2 regions of the Cohnella hongkongensis genome follow, and region 2 is predicted to be linked to the other one. Evidence: riboswitches for the same ligand, from Rfam matches in the RefSeq annotation. Region 2 holds a riboswitch; the other holds the start of a gene.

Region 1 (5,005 bases), on a different contig from region 2:
TTATCGCGAACGCGGGCGAACGGAATTCGTTCGGTCCGCTTCGCGCATTCGAACATTTCCCGGACTTCCCAAATCGCCGAATCGATCAGATGAACGATCGACACCGCCTCCACATCCTGCTCGCTGAGAGCGACGCCCTGTCTGGCCAGCAGCCGGACATCGCGATCCGTCAGCACCCGCGAGACGGGAACGACCAGCGTGCCGCTGTCGTTGTAGATGTTGCGATTGACTCGCATCCCGATATATCCCTTTAGTTGACTCGAACCCATGTTCATCCCACCATGCTAATCTTTATGTTGCGCTTAGGGTCGACCGTTTAGATGTGCCTCTTCAAGGCCTGAACATCGAATACCGTGCGCCCGACCGGCTCGAAAATGTCCTTGCAGTACTTTCCGACGCAGACTCGCCCGGAATACATTTTATTCACCTGAACCTTTCGCCTTGCTTTCAGCACCGAGTTGGCCCCGGTCTGGCCGCCGACGGTCATCGCCTTGATGCTGTCGCCGGCGTCGAGCCGAGAACCCCGGCATATCGCCTGTTCTGACAGGAAGACGATGTTCCGGGCGGAATACAGCTCGCACAGCAGCACGCCGTCGCGGTGAATGACGATGTCTCCGTTCGACTTCAATTCGCTGCCCTGGCATTGGTTGATGCTGATCTCCACTTGCTCCTCCTGCATTCGGGCCACATCCCCGTGAGTGTCCTGAAGCAGCGCGAGAAATCCCTGGACGAACTCGCGGGTAGCCGTCTCGATCAGCTTCGTCGGCATCGTGAACACTTCGGAAATTTCCTTCAGCTTCTCGTACTCCGTCTGCCGGATGTTGCGAATGTTGGTGATGACGAACTGCAGCTCCTTGATCAGCGGAACGATCTCCCTCATCTTCGTCTCGAGGAGAAGCTGCACAATCTGGCCGAAGCGCACCGGCTGCCGCTTCGCCTCGAGCGCCCCCTCTAGCGTCCCGGACGCCGCGAGCAGCTTCTCTATCCAGTCGCAAAGCTGCTTGGACGTATGATAGAGACGATTGAACAAGACGCCGAAGTAACCGGAATACAGCCGACTGGAAATGACATTGCCGCGAACATTGATGCTGCCAGTGGCCGTGATCGTCGAATTGAACACATGACCGTAGACGTACACGTTGCCGAGCGATTCGACGATCATGTTGTCGGTGACGTCCCCGCAGACGATCACGTCTCCGGAAAACACGATATTGCCGGTCGAAATATCTACGTTGCCCGAGACGACGTACGAAGTGGAGACGTCGAACGTCTTGATCTTCCCCCCGGTTATTCTGGGCCTCCCCTGCTTCCTCGCGATGACCTGGCCGTCCGGGGTCAGCTCGACGCTGGGCTTCGTCAGAATAAACAGATCCTTGGGAGGCTGCGGCAGCGTAATGTTGCCCAACACGTCGTACCCGGCGGTTCCGTCCACCATCGGAATTTTCCGGGCCATCAGATCGCCCTTCTGGACGGTCGGAATCCGAAGGTGGTTGCGAAAGTCGATCACTCCGTCGGCTTCGAAAAACTCGCTCCTCACCTGCTGATCGAAATAAATTTCCAGCCGGGCGTCCTCGCCCTCTACCGACGGCTTGCCGCTGGCCACGACGACAGGCTCGAAGGTCGGGTTCAGCAGCTCCCTCTGAATGGCGCCGAATTCGATGCGGGACTTGATCGACATCTCCTCGAGCCTCGCCACCACGTCGGCTAACTGGACAGTTTTCAGAACGATGCTCTCGTCGTCCTCCGCCCGGACGATCACTCTCCGGTCGGGGCCGGCATCGACCAGTCTGGCCGCATAACGCTCTTTCGCGAACAGGCGCAGATGGGCCTGCAGCTTGTCCTCGGTAATCGTAATCTCGAATAGAGGCTGCTCCTCGATGCCCCACGTCATTTTGTCCTCGGCCCGCACTTGGGCTTCCCAGGCCACTTCCTCGCCGTTGACGAACAGCCGCACCGGGCTCATCGGGTAGATAACGGCATACTCGCCTCCGGGCCCGGGATTCTGCACATAGATTTGCTGATTGCGAACCCGAATCGTGCCGTCCTGTCCGGGAGAGCGCCCCCCCTCCTCCCGTTCGTCCGGTGCGGGCGCCGTCTCCGGCTCCCCCTCCCCGTCTTCGCCGCCGATATCCAGCCGGCGAATCAACTGTCTCAATTCGGATTCGGAAATATGCTTGTTCAAGCTTCACACCTCGCGACAACAAAAAAGACACTCTCCCGAATGGGAAAGTGCCTTAACGCTCCATTCGGCGGCCTGGCAGCCGTTGAACTGGGAAGTTCTTTAGGCCCATAGCTTTGCGTCCCTATCTTTCGAAAGGTTTGCCGTTTCCTGTATGCGTCTCCTCGATGTATATTTAACTAGTAAAATTGAACATCTCCGCCTATTTACGTCGTGCATCACTATTAATTATAAGTCTATAGTCGCAATGATTTCAAGAGATTTATCGATTAACCGCCGATTCCAGCCGGACGATCCATCCGAACGGATCCTCGACCGTTCCCCTCTGGATCCCCGTCATGAAGTCGTACACTCGGGCGGACAGCGGTCCGGTGCGCCCACCGTTCAACGTCAGCTTGTCGCCCCGCCAGTTCAACTCACCGATCGGAGAGATGACGGCCGCCGTGCCCGTGCCGAACGCTTCCTCCAGCGTTCCCTTCCGATAAGCCTCGACCAGCTCGTCGATCGAAACTGCGCGCTCCTCGACGTCGATCCCCCAATGCTTCAGCACTTGAAGGACGGAATCCCGCGTTACTCCGTCCAGAATGCTTCCGTTCAGCGCGGGGGTGACGACTTTGCCGGCGATCTTGAAGAAGACGTTCATGCTGCCGACCTCTTCGATATATTTGCGGTGCACGCCGTCCAGCCACAGCACCTGCGAATACCCTTTGCCGGATGCCTCCTCTTGCGCTTTAAGCCCTGCCGCGTAGTTGCCCCCGGTTTTGGCGTTGCCGACGCCGCCCGGCACCGCGCGGACGTATTCCGACTCCACATAGATCGTGACCGGGTTAATCCCTTCGGCGTAATAAGAGCCTACCGGGGACAAAATAATGATGAAATAATAGCTCTCCGAAGGGGATACGCCCAACGTCGCCTCGGTCGAGATGATGAACGGGCGAATGTACAGCGAAGTGCCCTCGTCTGTCGGAATCCAGTCCTCGTCGATCTCCAGCAGCTTCTTCAGCGCGGCCATCGCCAGATCCTCGTCGACCGGCGGAATGCTGAGACGGGCGTTGGAGCGGTTCAGCCTCTGCAAATTTTTGAAGGGCCGGAACAGCAGCGCCGATCCCCCCGGCGTCTTGTAGGCCTTCATGCCCTCGAAGACGGTCTGGCCGTAGTGAAACACTTTGGCGGCCGGATCGAGCGAGATCGGCTGGTAAGGTACGATTCTCATATCGTGCCAGCCTTGGCCTTCCGTATATTCCATGATAAACATATGATCCGTGAACTGCTTGCCGAAGACGAGCGACGAAGCTTCGGGTTTCTTCTTGGGGGCGGTCGTCCGCTCTACCGCGATGTTGTGGGCCATGTCCGCTTCTTCTCCTCCTTATTATGCGAGCGCTTTATAATTGAATGATACCAGAGCGGGATGTATATTGATAATATCTGTTTTGTCGGTAATGTATACCTTTCAGGTATGGAGGCGGTTTACATGGATATGCGGCAGCTTCGTTACTTTCTCGCGATCGCGCACGAAGGACAGATTACCCGGGCGGCCAAGCAGCTGAACATGGAGCAGCCTCCGCTCAGCCGCCAGCTCAAGCAGATGGAGCAGGAGCTTGGCGTCGTGCTGTTCGATCGCAACGGCAAGCGGCTTCAGCTAACCCAGGCCGGGGAGATGCTGAGAGATCGGGCCATCGCGCTGATGAAGCAGTTCGAAGATACGATCACCTACGTGCAGGAGCTCGGAGAGGGCGTACAGGGCGTTCTGTCGATCGGCGCGGTCGTATCGTGCGTCTCGCTGCTCCCTCCGGTTCTCCGCCGATTTACGGAGAAATATCCTCAGGTGACCTTCAAAATCCAGGAGGGCGATCACTTCCTGCTCGGGGAGCTGCTTGAGAACCGGGAGCTCGAATTTATCGTCACCCGACTTCCGTTCCAGTCCGACTTCCAATCCCAACACTATTCGATGCTTCCGCTGCCTTCCGATCCTTTCGTCGCGCTGCTCCCGGCGCAGTGGCTTCCGGCCGGGAAGACGTCGATGACGTTGGAGGAGCTCGCGCAGTTCCCGTTCCTGACTCTGAAGACGGACAGGACGACTGGCATGCACAATCAGGTGTTTCACGAGTTCAAGCAGTTGGGCCTGGAGCCGCGAATCGTCAGCGAGTGCTCCAGCGTCGCCATCGCGATCTCTCTCGTCGCCGCCGGGATCGGGGCGGCCATCCTTCCGAAGTCGGTCATGAACGCCTTCGCTCCGCCGAATGTCGTGCAGATCGCGATCGGCAACGTTCGCCTCGAGAGCGAGATCGGCGTCATCTGGCTTCGCCACCGCCACCTCTCGAAGAGCGCCCGTCATCTCATGGAGATGCTTGTGGAATAAGACGGAGCCGTCCGGAGGCCGTCCCTGCCTGCAGCCGGGCTTGGGACGGCCGGCCGAAGCCGGGCTTATTTCGCGACGAACTGCTGTGTCCAGCAAGGCTGGCCTTCATTGGCAACATAACCGACGCCCATGTGGGTGTAGGCTTCGTTCAAAATATTGGCGCGGTGACCCGGCGAGTTCATCCAGGCCTGAACGACCTGCTCCGGGCTCGGCTGGCCCTTGGCGATGTTCTCCCCCGCGGCTTGATACTGTACGCCGAAGCTGCGCATCATGGCGAACGGGTCGCCGTAAGTGGGAGAAGTGTGCGAGAAGTAATTGTTGACCGCCATGTCCTGAGCCTTCGCCCGGGCGGAGCGGTTCAAGTTCGTATCGTTTCCGGAGAACGGCTGCAGCCCGGCCTTCCTTCGTTCCGCATTGGTCAGGTTCAGCACGTCCAGCTCGTACCCGGTCAGCGCTTCGTTCGAAGG
Region 2 (5,005 bases):
GAAGATTTGCGATCCGCCCATCGAGGCGGCGTACTCGCTCGTCGTCACCTTGTCCGTCAGCTTCAGCCTTCCTTCGTCGATCGCTTCCATAACGAGCAGCATCGTCATAATCTTCGTGATGCTGGCAGGGGGCAGAGCTAACGTGCTGTTTTTCTCGTAGATGACCGTGCCGCTGTCCGCATCCATCAGAATCGCGGATTTGGCGCTGGCGGCCAGATCCGTGGCCGGCGGCTGGACCGACGGCTCCTTGGCCGCAGCCGCGGGCGGCGCGATCAAGGCAGCCGTCAAGAGCCCGGCAAGCAGCCAGGCGTAAGGCCGTTTGTTGGACGGTGTTCGTGTCTCTTTACAAGCCAAAAGTGGCTCCCCCTCCTGAAGGCCGTTTGTCGGCCTATGATTTCTTCCCCTTAGTCTGTCCTTCGGGGAAGAAATATATTCCATCCGGTCAGCCCGTTCTCCGCCGAGAGTTAACTGATTCGGATACGCTGTACAGTTTTTGTTCAGCCGGATCATTTATGATTTTATAGTCGGGGGCATCTCCCTGTTAGAACGCGCAAGCTTAACGATAAAGCACTTGCAACGCCAGGAGGACGTGAATGAAAAAAATAGCCTACGCTTTGATCGCCGCCGGGCTTATTCTGGTCGCCTTCCCCTTCGTCCGCGAATATGTCGATGACCGGGAGCAGAAGCGGCTGCTAAGCGAAATGGAAAGGTCGTTGTCTACCGTCGATCCGACGCGCTCATACGCCTTGCAGCAGGAATTCGTTCAGCTTTCCGAAGTGCTCGATCGAGGAATCGAAGGACCCGTCGAGTCCAATGCGCCCGATGAAGAATCGGTGCCTATGGACGACAAGACGATCGCCATCATTCAGATTGACAAAATCGATCTGAAGCTGCCGATTCTGGCGGGAGCGACGCAGAAAAATATGAAAGTCGGCGCCGCTCATATGACGGAGACGGCCCCGCTCGGCGAGGTCGGCAATGCGGCGGTCGCCGCCCACCGCGCAAGAACGAAGGGGCGAATGTTTAACCGGCTTGACGAGATGGAGATCGGAGATCGAATCGATATTCGGCTGAGGGACAGGAGCATCGCCTACCGCGTGACGGACATCAAAGTCGTCGTTCCGACCGATCTCTCCGTACTGAACGCGGACGGAAACAAAGCGATTCTGACCTTGATTACGTGCGACCCGCTCGTTAATCCTACGCATCGGCTCATCGTCCACGCCGAGCTTATCGAAGAGGATGCTTGAGAACGCCCGCAACAATGCAAAACAGGCCGGAATCGATGACGATTCCGGCCTGTTTCTTCTGAAAATCTAATAATATTTGATTGCCGTATAGTCGCTTCCCTTTTTGGCGAACGCTGCGTTTTTCTTGTTTTTGCCAAGGCCTGCGTCCACTGTCGTGTCCACGACGACCCACTTGCCGTTCAGATAGACTTCGTTCCATGCATGGTATTCCGCCACATGCGTCGAAGTTCCCATCGCCAGCTTGGTCGGGATGCCCGCGCTGCGCAGCATTGCCGCGTACAAAGTCGCATACCCGTAACAGATCGCTTGTCCCGATGCCAGCGTCTCGTCTATATCCGGCAAGTAGTCCGCAGTGACCTTGCGCGCCAGTTCCTTATCGTAGCTCACATTTTGAACGATATATTCGTAGACCGCTTTGGCCTTCTCTTCGTCGGTGGTTGCGTTGCGAGTCAATTCCTTCGCTTTGGCAAGCGCCTCCTCCGCGTCCTTCCAACCGATATTTTGAGTGGAATTCAGATAAACATCGGTCGTTCTCGCAACGGCGACGTCGATCTTCTCCGAGGAAAGGACGCGGTACTTCGTACCGGATACGTTCTCCAGCACGGCAACCTCGTATTGCCCGTTCCCCATCTGCAGCGGCAGCCAAGTCGTCTGTCCTTTCGCCTCTGGGGTCAGCGTATAGATATAGCTTGCGCTTCCCTTCGATATTTTCGCTTTCGTGTTCACGGAAGGCTTGTACGCCAACCGAATGCCGATCGTCCCCTTGTCCAATTGGGACGTGTCCAGAGTCGCCTTGTTCGCTCCCGCGCTTCCATAGGCGACAGCCGGAATTGCGGCGAAGAGAACAAGCGCCGACAAGAGCAGTCGAGCATATCTGAACATGGATAAACTCCTTTCGGTAGCTGGCTGTCATCCTTCTTGCGGAAGGGAAGACCCTCTAGCTTTGCGCCACTGCCTTTCGACAGGTTTGCCATTATCGTGAAGCTTGTCCGAATAAAACAAAAAAAGCCGAGTCCTTCGGTAGCTGGCTGTCATCCTTCCTGCGGAAGGGAAGACCCTCTAGCTTTGCGTCGCTGTCTTTCGACAGGTTTGCCGTTATCGAGCTTGCTTTTGTAATTAAATTATAGCGAATTTTCGTCGAATTTGCAAGGAAAAACCTGCCAGTCAATCGGCAGGTTTTTCGCTATTTTCTCTAATTCGACTTTGATTTTTTCTCTCTATTTCTCTATCTCTCTAGTTTTTCTTCATACGGAAAATACGATTGCGATTCATGAGGAACGCTCCTGCAGCGATAAGCGCCACACCGGCCAGCTGAAGCGGCAGCGAACTGTTCTCGCCGGTTTTCGGCAAAGTCTTGGTGCTGCCCGGAGCTTGTTCCTCGTCAGATACCCCGCCGCGTGGAACGTCTTCCACGTCGATCTCGACGAGAATTTCTTGTTCGTTGCCATCCGAATCGGTAATGACGATGGTGAAGGAATCTTTGCCTTTGTAGTCTTTGTCAGGCGTGTATTCCCATTTGCCGTCCGGCGTAATGCGGACCGTACCGTGCTCCGGCTCTTCGCCGACTCTCACCTTGCCGCCTTCCGGAACTTCCGTTTTTCCTTCCACCGGCTTGTCGTTCGTCGTTTTCTCTTCAATCTTCGTTTCCGGCTGCTTCGGTTCCTCCGGATCTGTCGGATCTGTCGGATCCGTCGGTCCCGGCGTTTCGGAAGGCTCTGGAGATTCAGTAGGCTTCGGAGACTCCGTAGGTTCTGGAGATTCCGTAGGCTCAGGCTCCTCCGTTGGCTTCGGCGTCTCCGGAGGAGGCGTCCAACCTCCGCCGCCCGAGCTCGGAATTCTCTCGTTTGTTTTTTCTACCAGAACCGTCGACGTCTGATTCGTCGTAATCTCGAATTCGACCGGATCCGCGTTCAGACGATAGTCGTTAGGAGCTTTCACCTCGATCAGCCGATACTTGTTCGCCGGCAAATCTTCAAGGAAAAGTTGACCGTTCGAATCAGTCGTCAGCTTGGATGCGTCGATGCCGGAAACTGGCTTGAAGATCGGGTTACCTTCCAGATCCATTGCCGTCGTCTGTTCTTGCAGTTCGAAGACGGCTCCGCCGAGAACCAGAGTTTTGCTCGCATTGTACTTCGTCAATCGGACGGAACGATCGTTCGCCTTGTTCTCTATCGTGATTATCGTCGTTGGCTGTGTAATCACAATCGCGGTCTCGGCTTGTTCGATTACGAAACCTTCAGCTTCCATTTCCTCCAACGTATAGTTTCCATAATCCAAGCCTGTAAACCTAATTACGCCATTGACGTCCGTTCGATCTTCACCCACAACAGTGCCATTGGCATCTTTCAGTTGAAACTTAATATCTTTCAATTTTTCTTCCGTCTTAGCATTTACCTTAATGACCACAAGCTCGCCGCCCGTGCCTTTCGAATTCTTTGCTTCGAGTTCGACAATCTCAGTCTGATTGGCCGCAATGTCCAACTGGATCGGCGTCGGATCCAACGAATAGAACAACGGAGCCTTCACTTCCTCCAGCTTGTAGGTGCCTGGGGCCAAATCCCTCGCAGCAATTTGTCCATTGCCATCCGTCGTCAACAGATCTCCAACCTGATTGCCATTCGAATCAAGCAGTTTAAACTCGGCGCCTTCCAATTTAATCGAGGTATTCGCGGAATCGACCTTGATTAGCTGGAAGCCCTGACGAATTTTCTTGTTTTCAATTTCGATCGGAACAGCATTTCCCTTAAAGTTAACGATTTTACCGGTTGCGAATTGCGAATCCCGAACATGCCCGTTCGGCGCTGCAGTCTCTACAATTAGATATGGCAATCCATTGGTATCATTGTATCGATAATCTTTAACCGTTTCGGCGGTTCCGTCCGAACCCGTTACCAGCGTCTCCAGAAGCACCGTTTTAGCGGAGTTCCACAGCTCGAATTGAGCATCGGCAAGCGGGTTACCTTCATCGTCCGACTTGACAATTTTAAGCTTCTGCTTTCCAGTGGAAGCTCCGGCGATCGCTCCTCCTAGGGAAACAACGATTTTCTTAATCTCGCTGTCCGTAACCGCAGACGAAGACTGTCCTTCAAATTCGGCTTTATTGCCGATTTCTTGGCCATTGTCCGCTGTAATATATGACTTGTAACGCAAAGTGTAGGCGGTCGTCAGCGGTTCCCTAAATGTTAGAGAATATGTGTTGTCTGTAACAACAAGATCATACAATGCCTTATCTTCTAGATCCAACTTAGTTCCTTCTATTCCACTTATATCACCGTCATTATTCGCTTCGATCTTCGTCTTGTACAACTCAAACGAGTTCGCAAGTAGTATCTGATCTCCTACCAAGGTATCCGTTAACGTCGAATTGGCTCCAATATAAGATTGGCTCGGATTGATGACCACTGTCCATTCGGCAACATCGGAGGTACCAACCTGCTTGCCTGTTTTGCTGACGTATTCCCCTTCGTGCGCTGGTGTTACAAAGGCTTTCTTACCAAATAGATTAGTGCCCGGTGTATCCTCATCGAATAGCTTAGCATCATTTGAATATGTGCCTTCGATAGGAGAAGACTCTCCCAACTTTGTTTTGTACTTAATCTGATAAGCAGAATTAATAGGGCCCAGTTTCAGCGTAAAGCCTGACCCATTCAGCACAAAATCGGGGTCTTTCTCCTCAACCGGAACAGTTGCTCCTTCCTCAATCACATTGTTACCAGGTTTCAACGTCAGATGTTTTACTTCCAACGAGCCAGGAA

The links. Region 2 has a riboswitch for cyclic di-GMP ahead of ACFO3S_RS12900 (transglutaminase-like domain-containing protein). Riboswitches for the same ligand answer to the same signal wherever they lie in the genome.
Region 1: linked by a shared signal. The riboswitch ahead of ACFO3S_RS08465 (DUF342 domain-containing protein) and the one ahead of ACFO3S_RS12900 (transglutaminase-like domain-containing protein) in region 2 are both predicted to bind cyclic di-GMP.

Annotation. Positions count from the first base shown of each region.
Region 1 covers NZ_JBHSEP010000004.1:259,438-264,442, reverse strand. Annotated here, with positions in the region: gene ACFO3S_RS08470 (HD-GYP domain-containing protein) at 1-236, opposite strand, end outside; gene ACFO3S_RS08465 (DUF342 domain-containing protein) at 317-2,182, opposite strand; cyclic di-GMP riboswitch class I at 2,246-2,334, opposite strand; gene ACFO3S_RS08460 (branched-chain amino acid aminotransferase) at 2,442-3,527, opposite strand; gene ACFO3S_RS08455 (LysR family transcriptional regulator) at 3,651-4,538, shown strand; gene ACFO3S_RS08450 (CAP domain-containing protein) at 4,604-5,005, opposite strand, start outside.
Region 2 covers NZ_JBHSEP010000008.1:87,433-92,437, forward strand. Annotated here, with positions in the region: gene ACFO3S_RS12890 (D-alanyl-D-alanine carboxypeptidase family protein) at 1-303, opposite strand, end outside; gene ACFO3S_RS12895 (class D sortase) at 594-1,250, shown strand; gene ACFO3S_RS12900 (transglutaminase-like domain-containing protein) at 1,317-2,132, opposite strand; cyclic di-GMP riboswitch class I at 2,145-2,232, opposite strand; cyclic di-GMP riboswitch class I at 2,267-2,354, opposite strand; gene ACFO3S_RS12905 (collagen binding domain-containing protein) at 2,484-5,005, opposite strand, start outside.